3 regions of the Cereibacter azotoformans genome follow, and region 3 is predicted to be linked to each of the others. Evidence: riboswitches for the same ligand, from Rfam matches in the RefSeq annotation. Region 3 holds a riboswitch; each other region holds the start of a gene.
The links. A riboswitch is a leader RNA that binds a small molecule or an ion and turns the genes downstream of it on or off. The one in region 3 is predicted to bind cobalamin.

Region 1: linked by a shared signal. The riboswitch ahead of bluB (5,6-dimethylbenzimidazole synthase) and the one ahead of LV780_RS20990 (nucleotide-binding protein) in region 3 are both predicted to bind cobalamin.
Region 2: linked by a shared signal. The riboswitch ahead of LV780_RS18505 (cysteine-rich small domain-containing protein) and the one ahead of LV780_RS20990 (nucleotide-binding protein) in region 3 are both predicted to bind cobalamin.

What each region holds. Positions count from the first base shown of each region.
Region 1 covers NZ_CP090022.1:543,813-547,610, forward strand. Annotated here, with positions in the region: gene LV780_RS17745 (helix-turn-helix transcriptional regulator) at 1-458, opposite strand, end outside; gene csgH (curli-like amyloid fiber formation chaperone CsgH) at 541-942, opposite strand; gene LV780_RS17755 (curlin repeat-containing protein) at 939-1,313, opposite strand; gene LV780_RS17760 (hypothetical protein) at 1,378-1,740, opposite strand; cobalamin riboswitch at 2,091-2,268, shown strand; gene bluB (5,6-dimethylbenzimidazole synthase) at 2,314-3,006, shown strand; gene LV780_RS17770 (HAD-IC family P-type ATPase) at 3,049-3,798, opposite strand, start outside.
Region 2 covers NZ_CP090022.1:708,944-712,741, forward strand. Annotated here, with positions in the region: partial or broken gene LV780_RS18495 (IS110 family transposase) at 1-83, opposite strand, end outside; gene LV780_RS21975 (hypothetical protein) at 324-449, shown strand; gene LV780_RS18500 (hypothetical protein) at 699-923, shown strand; cobalamin riboswitch at 1,014-1,208, opposite strand; cobalamin riboswitch at 1,258-1,445, shown strand; gene LV780_RS18505 (cysteine-rich small domain-containing protein) at 1,537-1,920, shown strand; partial or broken gene LV780_RS18510 (cobyric acid synthase) at 2,208-2,567, opposite strand; partial or broken gene LV780_RS18515 (IS5 family transposase) at 2,557-3,198, shown strand; gene LV780_RS18520 (alkaline phosphatase) at 3,114-3,536, opposite strand; gene LV780_RS18525 (NAD-dependent epimerase/dehydratase family protein) at 3,691-3,798, opposite strand, start outside.
Region 3 covers NZ_CP090024.1:30,645-34,442, forward strand. Annotated here, with positions in the region: gene LV780_RS20985 (cobyric acid synthase) at 1-1,219, opposite strand, end outside; gene LV780_RS20990 (nucleotide-binding protein) at 1,216-1,935, opposite strand; cobalamin riboswitch at 2,019-2,230, opposite strand; cobalamin riboswitch at 2,365-2,566, shown strand; gene LV780_RS20995 (hypothetical protein) at 2,688-2,984, shown strand; partial or broken gene LV780_RS21000 (methyltransferase domain-containing protein) at 3,208-3,489, opposite strand; gene LV780_RS21005 (pseudoazurin) at 3,486-3,798, opposite strand, start outside.

The sequences.
Region 1 (3,798 bases), on a different replicon from region 3:
TGAGCGCTCAGGAGCCGGCGGCTCGAGTTGCGCATGGCGGCATCGGACCGGCGCGGATAGCGGATCTCGACAAGGATCTGCGCCTTGCCCGAGCGGTTGAGGACCACGCCCGTGCCGCAGTCCAGCTCAGGAGGCGGTGTCGCGTCGGGGGGGCGGTTCCGCGTCAGGTCCGACGCTTCATCCTGGTAGATCCGCCCGACCGGCTGCTGCCAGCGCCCTTCCAGCCAGGGCTCCGGCGGTCTGCGGCGCAGCCGCTCGAGGGTCCCGGGACTCAGATCGCCCCCGCGGTGCTGGATGAAATTGCCCGCGGGGGCGTCGTCATTCTGGCCGATGACGAGGACCGTGGCCTTCGTCGTCGCTTCCGCAAGGAGGTCAAGGATCCCGGCGATCAGATCGCCGTCGAGAGCCCGATCGTAAAGGTCACCGACATGCCCCGGAAGCAGTGGCAGGAGTTCCATGAAACCCTCCGTACTCGCCATTGCTTCGATCGTGGGCGCAGCCAGGGCCCGCGGCATTGACTGCGGTCACCGCGCGGCGCCATCAGGAGGTGAACTGGCACAGTTCCCGGCCATTCGAATGTATGGAAAGGCGCGCCTGGACCGTGCCTGTCCGTCCGGCCATGACCTGAACCCTGCTCAGGACGCTTTGCCTGTGGGGCTCGAGGACGAACCGTCCCCGCTGAACCGTGTTCGAGACGCCGCCCGGCCCGCGCGACGACACGGTGAGATCATATTCGCCCTCGACCCGTCGCGCCGCCCAGGCCAGCCCCGCATATTCCGTCAGGCCGCCGTTCGACGTGATGCGGATCTCGCACCGGATCCAGCCGCCCGCCGCCCCGCCCGACGGTTGCTCCTCGCCCTGCACGGCTGCGCACAGGGACAGGATCGCCGCGCCCGAGGCCAGCATCCGCCGCCCCGCCGCAGGAGGGAACCGAAGGGTCATTTCGGCACCGTGTCGAACTCGACCGTGACGCTCGATCGCGCGTTGCCACCCGTGCGGGACTCGGTCCCGGCCGCCCGCTCGAAGCGGCTTGAGACCTGAAGGCCGGCGAAACCCTGGAAATTGCCCTGCTGGGTGATCGAGCGGACGTGGCCGTCTCCGCTCTGAACGCTGATGGCGACATTGCCCTTGCCGCTTTGCGAGATGGTGGAGCTGTTGTTCGACCCGATCTGCGTGGTCGAGGCGCGGTTGCCCCAGGACCTGTCGCCCCAGGACCTGTCGCCCCAGGATCTGTCGCCCGACGGCATCTCCTGCGCGGCAAGGAGCGCAGGTGTCAGGATCAGGGCCGACGTCATCATCATGAATCTGAGCATGGCATTTCCCCGTTCAGGACTGAGGTTCGCGGCGGCCCCTTCCGGGGCCGCCGGCTGCTCATGTTCAGTCATGCTGATCCGTGATCGACACGTTGCCCACGCCCGACTGATAGGTTTCGGACATATGGCCCCTGACGCCGGACTGGTTCGTCATCGACCCGTTGCCGAAGCCCTTCTGGCCGGTGAACGAATTGTTGCCGATGCCGCGCTGCATCGTCTCGGACAGGTTGTTGAAGCCGCGCTGCATCGTCGTGCTGGAGTTCCCTCCCCCAAGCTGCCCCGAGTACGAGCGGTTCCAGTCCCCACCTTGCGAGGTCATCGAGCCATTGAAGCCCCCCCTCTGCTCGGTGACCGACAGGTTTCCGGCACCGGCGGCGCCGACGGCGAGAAGGCTCAGGGCAACAGCCGAAAGGAAGAGCGTTTTCATGTCCAATCCCCTTGTGAGAAATTCCGATCCTTCTGATCGGCAAGGGGATGGTCCCACCCTGGCCGAGTCGGCGGGGATGGGAAACCGTCATCGGATCAGGCGCGTCGACCGGATCTGCGGTGCAAGTGTCGCTGGCCGGATGCGATTGTGCGTCTCCGCGGTACAGATGCACCGGAAGATGCGCCTGGCTGCGCGATCCGGGCCCCCGAAGGTGGCAGGCCGGAGTGCGGGCGAGACGGGAGCGGCCCTCGCGGTCCATCTGGTGCGGCCCTCGGGCGGGTGCGACTTCGTCCGTCGTTCGGCATGCCTCCGGTCTGTTCGGGGCAGGTTGCACTTCCGCGCCCGATCTGGTCTCAGCTACTGCGTCAGGTGCCGCCCGCGGGCGGAGAATCGGGAAGCCGGTGCGACTCCGGCGCGGGCCCGCCGCTGTGACGGGGATGCCTTGGGCAGGATGCCACCGGTTCGCCGGGAAGGCGCCCGGGGCAGGTGAACCGGAGTCAGAAGACCGGCCTGACAAAGAGGTTCCTGCCGCGTGGACGGCGGCGGGATCGTCATGACCAGAGGATCCGATCCATGTCGGCTTCACCCCTTCCGCAACCCCTTCCTGCCCGCCGCTTCACCGAGGCGGAACGCCAGGCCCTCCACGACATCATCGCCGAGCGCCGCGACGTCCGGGACGAGTTCCTGCCCGATCCGGTCGATCCGGCGGCGCTCCGGCGCGTGCTCGAGGCGGCGCATCTCGCGCCCTCGGTCGGCTTCATGCAGCCCTGGAACTTCATCCTGATCCGCGACGCCGCCCGTCGCGCCGAGGTGCACGCCGCCTTCCGCCGCGCCAATGACGAGGCCGCCGAGCTGTTCCCGGAGGAGAAGCGCGACACCTACCGCTCGCTCAAGCTCGAGGGGATCCTCAAGGCGCCGCTGAACATCTGCGTGACCTGCGACCGCAACCGCTGCGGAGAGGTGGTGCTCGGGCGCACCCACAATCCCGAGATGGACCTCTATTCCACGGTCTGCGCCGTCCAGAACCTTTGGCTGGCGGCGCGGGCCGAGGGGCTGGGGGTCGGCTGGGTCAGCATCTACCGCGAGGAAGAGCTTCGCTCCATCCTCGGCATCCCCGAGGCGGTGAAGATCGTGGCCTATCTCTGCGTGGGTCATGTGGATCGCTTCTATGCCGCGCCCGAGCTTGCGCTGAAGGGCTGGCGCCAGCGGCTGCCGCTGGACGATCTGCTGATGGAGGAAGGCTGGCAGGCCGACCGCGCGCTCTGAGGGACACCGCCGGCCGATCCCTCGGCCGGCGGCCGTGAGGCGTCACGCGGTCCTGCGGCTGTCGCTCCGGGTGAGGCCGAGCCGGATCTGCTTCTCGATCTCGATCAGGGCGAAGAACACCGCGCCCATGGCGATGATCAGAAGCCCATCGGCGATCGGAACCGCCTCGGTGCCCAGAATGCGCTGCAGGAACGGCAGGTAGGTGACGGCAAGCTGCGCCGCCGTCACCGCCACGACGACGATCCAGACCACGCGGGTCCCCCGCACCGCCGCCCATGTCAGCGAGGTGCCGTGGATGTTGCGGATGAAGAAGAGATGGAAGATCTCGAGCACCACGAGCGTGTTCATCGCCATCGTCTGCGCCAGGGCGAGCGGATAGCCGCGGTCGATGGCATAGCTGAAGATGCCGAACACCGCCGCGAGGAACAGGAAAGCCACCAGCACCACATGCCAGACCAGACCGCTCGTCAGGATCGGCATGTCGCGCCGCCGGGGCGGGCGGGACATCGTCCCGGCCTCGGTGGGCTCGAAGGCCAGCGCAAGCCCCAGAGTGACCGCGGTGATCAGGTTGATCCAGAGGATCTGGACCGCCGTCACCGGCAGGGAGAGGCCGGCCAGAACCGCCAGGACCACCACGAGCGACTCGCCGGCGTTGGTGGGAAGGGTCCAGCTGATCACCTTCCTGAGATTGTCATAGACCGTGCGGCCTTCCCGCACGGCCGCGGCGATCGAGGCGAAGTTGTCGTCGGCCAGCACGAGATCGGCGGCTTCCTTGGCCGCCTCCGAGCCCTT
Region 2 (3,798 bases), on a different replicon from region 3:
ACCACCGCGCCCTCCGCATCGACGCCGTGAACCTGAAAGACGTTCTTGGCCAGGTCCAGCCCGACCGTGGTAATCTCCTTCATGGATGGCTCCCTTCATGGGTCCGTGTGACAGCACCCAATGTGGCACATCGCGATGCCGGGAGCGGGAGCCATCCACTCCATCAATGGCGCAAAATGGCTTGCTGCAGGTGGACCGGTTCTCGTGCGATCGCGCAACGAAAGCCGGTCTCGCCCTGTGCCCTGCGCTCGATCAGTCCGAACTGTCGCCGCATATCGTGCCCGCACCTGCTCTACACCGGCGTCACGCGGGGGCGGAAGCTGGTGGTCCTCGTCGGCCAGCCGAAGGCGATCGCGATGGCGGTGAAGAACGTCACCGGTCGCCGGCGCTGGTCGCGCCTCGCCGAGTGGCTGGCGGGTGTCGAAGGGAGCTGCGGGCATGATGCGTGAGCTGCCTCACGGGCTCCGTAAGGCATCTCGCGAAACTGGCCGGAGCGGCACCAACGCGTAGAAGCGACAAGCAGCGCAAGCACCATGGCCCCTCCGGCCGGGTTGTGGTCGAGGCAGCGCCGCGGGCGGCCGCGCAAGATGTCGTCGAGGTGCCGGAGCAGGCGCGCCGGGCGGGCAACTAAATCGGCAGAGCGCGCGTGGCGGGGACCGAGAAACCCCCAGGCGAGGCTGAAAAGCACCAGCGCGAGGATGAGGAAGCCGCTCCAAGGTCTCGCGCTTGAAACCTCCTCGGAGGGTGGCACGATGCTCGGAGCGCTGGAACTGAAGGGCAAGGCGCTGATCCTGCGAGTCAATTCGAAGGAGCGCGCGCGCTCGTGGGTCAGGGTCAGGGCTCGGGCCGCCGCCATCATGTTGCCGTGGAAGATCACGGATCGGTGCCTTTCATCGGAGGCGGCCGAAGAGGACCGCGGGTGAACGGACGAACGGGATGAGAAGGCTCGGGCGCGCGCTCCGGCCCGCCCGGGCCAGACGCGCACCCCGGCGTCCGGTCGAAGCCGCGCGGCCGGGGCCGGCGGGCGATCGGCAGGTCTCCTGGCTCACGGGGCTCTGCTCGGCCGGCCTTCCCGGGGGGCAGTGGCATCTTCGGCGTCGCTCGCCGCTCGCAAGTGCGGGGGCAGCCGCGGTTTTGCCCCATCTGGGCGCGCCGCGTTCCCTTTCAGCCCCCGGACGCCCGAAGGAACCGATCATGCGCCTGTCAATCGCAAAGCGCCGGCGCCTGAGGGGCGGTTGACACCGGCGGCCCCCCGCCGCATCGTCGCGGTGCCCTGGTTCCCGCGGTGATCCCGCGGGCGAAGAGGGAAGCCGGTGCAACTCCGGCGCTGCCCCCGCAACTGTGAGCGGCGAGCCATCTGCCATGCCACTGGCCCCATGGGCCGGGAAGGGGCAGCCGGCGTCCGAGCCGCGAGCCAGGAGACCTGCCGGGCCTTGACGACCATCCCGGGCGGCGGGCCCGGAGGCATGGGCCCGTGCGCTCGCGCCGGGATCAGCCACCCTTCCGCCTTCCGGTCAAGCGACCGAAGGAGTGGCCATGGAGCCGAAAGACACAACCCTGAACGAGGCCTTCAAGGGCTTCACCAACCGCGACTGCCCGTTCCTGCCCTGCCATCCGGGGGTGAAGCGCGCGTTCAACTGCCTGTTCTGCTACTGCCCGCTGATCGCCTACGACTGCCCCGGGCCGTATGAGATCTATACCGACCGCAACGGGCTGGTGCGCAAGGACTGCTCGGCCTGTACCCTGCCGCATGACGGCTACCAGCAGTCGTGGAACTTTATCCAGAAGTGGCTGGAATTCCCGCAGCCCTGGTCGGGCCAGCCGCAGACCGACCCGCCGACGCCGCGACCTCGGCCGGTTGAAGGGGCGACCGAGGCCGTGGCCGAGGCGCATCGCCGCCACCGCGAGGGCGAGGTGTGACGTCGCGCGGCGGCGCGGCAAGGGCTACCGGCACGACGCGGTTCGGCGGCTGACCGAGGGGCCGTCGCCGTGCCGCCGGTTGGCCAGCGCGCGGATCTCAACAGCGCGTCGAGGTCGAGGTCCGGCTCGATCCCGTCCGCCAGCCGGTCAAGCGCCGTCTCGATGCGCGCGGAATGGTCCCCGGCCGATCCCGCAGCCCCCAGGGTGCGCAGCCACTGCGCCCGGAAGGCGCCGGAGCCGAAGATTCCGTGCAGGTAGGTGCCCGCGACGCGACCATCCTCCGAGAGCGCGCCCTCGGGCCGGCCGTCCAGACTCAGCCAGGGACGGTCAAGGCCGGCGCCGGTGGTCATCCCCATGTGCATCTCGTAGCCGGTCACCCGCGTTCCGCTGATCGCGTCCGTCGCGGTGATCTCGCAAAGCCGCTTGGACGGGCCGATCCCGGTGTCGATGTCCAGAAGTCCAAGGCCCTCGGTCTCCCCCGGCGGCCCCTCGACCCCGTCCGGATCGCGCACCCGGCGCCCCAGCATCTGGAAGCCCGCGCAGAGCCCCATGGCCCGGCCGCCGTGGCGCTGCTGCCCCCGAGGCTCGCGCGGCCAAAGCTGCCGGCGCGGCGTTGTTGCAGAACACTGAGCGTGAAGGATGCACATCACCCTGAAGGTGCAGATCCCGTATCGCCGTGCCGACGGACCGCTGAACCTGCTGGTGGACAGCACGGGTATCAAGTTCCTTGGTGACGGAAAATGGCAGGCCCGCAAGCATGGTGTTCAGGGACGGCGCCAATGGCGCAAGGTCCATCTGGCCATGGACACCGCCACATCCGACGTGCGCGCGGTCGAGTTCACGCCCAGTCGGGAAGGCGATAGCCCCGTCCTGCCAGACCTCCTTGACCAGATCCGGGTCGACGAAGCCATCGGCACCGTGACCGCGGACGGCGCCTATGATACCCGCCGCTGCCACAGCGCCATAATCGCACGGGGTGGCACGGCTATCATTCCGATCCGCAAGAATGGCAGATTGTGGAAGGAGAATTGCCCCGCGGCTCGAGCCCGCAACGAAATCCTGCGCGCCACGCGTTACTACGGCCGGGCGTTCTGGAAACGGTGGACGGGATACCACGTCCGCAGCCGCGCCGAGGCCAGGATGCGCTGCCTCAAGTCCTTCGGCGAGCGCATCGCCGCGAGAGACCCCGACCGTCAGGCAGCCGAAATCCACATCCGCATCGCCCTCATCAACCGTTTCAACGCCCTCGGCACCGCCGAGATCGCCCGCGTGGCATGAGCATCCGTGGGGTAAGGGGCAGTTAAGCCCCAGGCCTGAGTTCTGCAACAACGCCGGTTTGCGGTGACGATGATCAGCGTGTCCTCGGCGCGGGTCAGTTCCATGGCCTTGGCAATCGCATCGGCGAAGGCCTTGCCGTCCGTCAGGGTGCGGTAGAGGTTGCCGTCGTGCTTGGCATGATCGACCCGCCCGGCCTTGATGTTGAGGTGGAAGCCGTTGCCGTTCTGCGACAGCGACATGATCGCCGCTTCGGTCATCTCGGCCAGCGACGACTCGCCGGTGACCTCGAGCGCCGGAAGTCCTCCGACGCCGGCAGAAAGGCCGCTCGATTTCCGCATGCGCCCCCGTCCGGCATCATGGCCCTGAGAATGGGGTCAGGCCATGGCTCCGGCCCGAGCGGGCGCCGCGGGGCCGGTGGTCGGCCTCTCTTCGTTGCCGGCCTGAAGCGCCTCGGTCGTGCGGACCCAGCGCCAGCTCTCCGCCAGCCCCTCGTCAAGGCCGATCCGGGGCGCCCAGCCGAAGGCTTCGCGCGCGCGAGAAATGTCGAGTACCACGCGGGGGACGTCGAACGCGCGGCCGGGCCGACAGAGCGGGCGGACG
Region 3 (3,798 bases):
GCTTCGAACGGCCGATCACCGTCTCGACATCCAGCAGCCCAAGGCCCGGCGTCTCGCCCGGCGGGCCCTCGATGCCATCAGGGTCCGCGACGCTCCGGCCCAGCATCTGGAACCCGGCGCAGATCCCCACCACGCGGCCGCCGCGGCGGTGATGGGCGCGGATGTCGATGTCCCAGCCGTTCGCCACCAGTTCCTGCAGCGCCTGACGGGTGGTCTTGGAGCCCGGGAGCAGCACCACGTCAATTCCCTCGGGGATCGGTTCGCCGGACCGCACCCAGCGCAAATCCACCCCCGGCTCGGACGAGAGCGGGTCGAGATCGTCGAAATTCGCCACGCGGCTGAGTTGCGGCACCGCGATCCGCAGCCCCCCGCCGTCGCTGCGCAGGGGCCGCGCCAGCGCCAGCGCATCCTCGGCCGGCAGCAGCGTCGCGGCATCGAACCAGCGCACCACGCCCAGCAGCGGCCAGCCCGTCTGCGCCGTCATCACCTCGCAGCCCGGCGCATAGAGCGCGAAGTCGCCGCGGAACTTGTTGACGATATAGCCGCGGATGCGCGCGCGTTCCTCCTCGGTGTGCAGCATCCAGCTGCCGACGACCGCCGCCAGCGCGCCGCCGCGGTCGTTGTCGGTCAGCACCACCACCGGCAGGTCGGCCTCGACCGCCAGCAGCATGTTGGCGATGTCCGACCGGCGCAGGTGGACCTCGGTCGCGGCCCCCGCACCCTCGACAATCACCAGGTCGGCCTCGGCCGCCACGCGGGCGAAGCTGTCCATGATGGCGGGCATCATCAGCGGCTTCAGCTCGTGGTAATGCTTCGCCGGCCAGTTCCCCAGCGCGCGGCCGCGCAGCACCACTTGCGAGCCGACCAGCGCCTGCGGCTTCAAGAGCACCGGGTTCATGTGGATGGACGGAGCCACCCCCGCCGCCCGCGCCTGCAGCGCCTGCGCGCGGCCGATCTCGCCGAAGTTCGGCCCGTCCGGTCCCGGCGGCAGGTCGCTGTCGGCGGCGACGGCGGCGTTGTTCGACATGTTCTGCGCCTTGAACGGGGCAACCTTCAGCCCGCGGCGAGCATAGGCGCGGCAGAGCCCCGCCACCAGGAGGCTCTTGCCGACATCCGAACTGGTGCCCTGGATCATCAGCGCCCGCGCGCGCCGCGGCGGGGGCGGGTCGAGCAGCGGCACGTCGATCTGCGGCAGGGCGGGGCGGGGATGGTGGGTCATGCGAACTCCGGGGCGACAAGATGGAAGAACGAGCCGGTGACGAGCCCGCGGCGCGAGCCGGCCTCGGGCACGGGATTGCCCTCGGCATCGGTGACGCGGGCCAGCGGCGCGTCGGGCTGCGCAAGGATGGTGGAATATTGGAACTCAAGGCCGCGCAGCGCCGCGCCCGGCGCATGGCCTGGCATCGGCGCCAGCAGCTCGGCCCGGCGGTAGCCCAGATGCAGCCGCCGCCGCTCGAAGCTGGTGACGAGGCCGAGGAGGCCCGTCATCGTGTGGCGGGTGCCCGAGGCATCCACCAGCGCCTCGCCCAGCACCATGCAGCCGCCGCATTCGCCATGCACGGGGCGGCTTTCGGCGTGGCGGGAAAGGCCCACGCGGAAGGTCGTGGCGGCAGCAAGGCGGCCGGCGTGCAGCTCGGGATAGCCGCCGGGCAGCCAGACCAGATCGGCCTCGGCGCCCGCGTCCATCGCCCAGCCGTCGAGGTTGCAGGACGGCCGCCCCGCCGCCACCCGATGAAAGGCCGGGTCGATGTAGTCCGGCCCGTTCTTGAAGGGCTGCACCGCCAGCCCCGTCTCGCTGAACGCCCGCAAAAGCCCCAGCGTCACCGTGGTCTTGCCCACACCCGAACCGGGCGCGGCGATCATCAGCCCCGGCGGCAGCGGGCCGGGTTGCAATGCACCGGCCTCGCCCGCCGAGGGTATCCCGTCCTTCCGCATCCGAACCTTCCCGTGTCGGAGGAACGACGCGCGACGGCGGCGAGAGCCGGAAACCGGAACCCGTCGCCGGAACACCCCGTCCGGTCAGCTTCATGTGGCTGGCAGGTCTCCCGGCTTGCGGATCCCGGGCGTCTGCCCGACGGGCACCCCGCCTTCCCGGCCCTTGCAGGGCCAGTGGCATCGGGGCGACCTCTCCGTTCACGGTCGCGGGGGCGGCTGCGCCAACGGCCCTTGCAGACCGCATCGCATTCCCTTTTCACCCGCCGAGGCGGGCACCAGCCCGACGCTGCTGCGCTTCGAAATTGTCGATGTCAAATGGACGGATTGCCGCGGATCCAGGGCGCACATTTGACCGTACGATACCTGAACGGTCGGCGGCAGCCGCGCATCCGGTGCCGGCAACCTGCTGTGGACATTGCGCGTGCGGCATGAGAATCTCGTGCTGATGGTGTTCGGCTCTCGCGAGTCGGATGAAAAGGGAATGCGGTGCGCCCTGCCGGGCAAGGCCGCAGCTGCCCCCGCAACTGTGAGCGGCGAGCGAGACCGGAAAAGCCACTGGGCTCTGGCCCGGGAAGGACCGGCCGAGCGGTGACCCGCGAGCCAGGAGACCTGCCATCTCCGGTGCCTTCGCGCACCGCAGTCACCTCAACCCGGGCGGGGCGCCCTGGGGCGGAGACCGCGATGAGCCTGACGCCACACCCGCGATCACCGTTGTCGACCAGCGCTCCGCCACCTGCGCGGAGGGCGCATCGTTGCTCGAACTGACAATCCATCAACTTCATGCCGATGTCCCGCCCGAACGGGCGCGCGAACTTGCGATGCTCGGCTACATGCAGTGGCTCGGCGGACTGCCGGCCGGTGCAAGCTACGTCGCCGAGGCTTGCCGGGCACTGGCCAAGGCTGCGCCCTTCGTTGCCACGGCACCGGGCGTGCAGGCGTTCTGCACCATTCTCGCCCTGTCGATCGCAAGGCCGCTGGCGCCGCTGGATCTCGCGCTTCCCGCCTCACGCCGTCGCGGCGGCGCGCGGATGCGCCGTGCGGCGCTCTGATGGCAGAACCTCGAGGGACACTCGAGGGACAGAGGAAGCCAGCCGCGCCAGCCTGACAAGTCTCGGCTGCGCCCGCAGCGGCGAGGAGATCGGCCTCTGGGCGGCGCCTCGGAGGCCGAGCGAGCGGCGATCTGAAACGCGCTGCCGGCGAGGTGCGACGCGCTCGGGATCGCCTGCCGGCGCCTGCCGCTGGGAGCGCAGGAGATCCGTGACTTCCCGGCTTGCCGGCGTGCTTCGCCCGCGCGACCGCCAGCATCGGCTCGGAGAAGTCGAGCGCAGTCACGTCGTGGCCAAGGTCGTGGACCAGCCGCGTCACTTCGCCGGTACCGCAGGCCAGTTCCAGCACTCGTGCGGGCGCGGGACCGAGGTGGTCACGCATCGGCTGCGCCCAGGCGTGCGCCTCCGGTCCCGGCGCGATGCGATGGCCGAAGGCGAGGTCGAAGGTCGCCGACCGCCGCGACCAGTAGTCCCTTATGTCCTCGACGAGGTCATGGTTCGCCTTCATTCTTCCCCCTGTGCGAGGATCGCCTCGAACCGGTCCCGCGCGCGCGCCGGCAGGTCGTCGGGCAGCACCGGGGCGGGCGCCTCGCCCACCTCGATCAGCATGACCATCCCCATGGCGAAATGCGGGCTGCACTTGATGCCGTAGACCCCGGGCACGTTCACCGTCACGGTGAAGTCCTCGTTGATCCGCGACTTGAACGGCTCGGCGCCGTCGGGGATCATGCCGTCGATGGTGGCGGCGTTGTGGCTGGGCTGGGCGGGAAGGAATCGCACGGCGTCGCCCGGCGCGAGGCTCAGCCGGTCGGGTTCG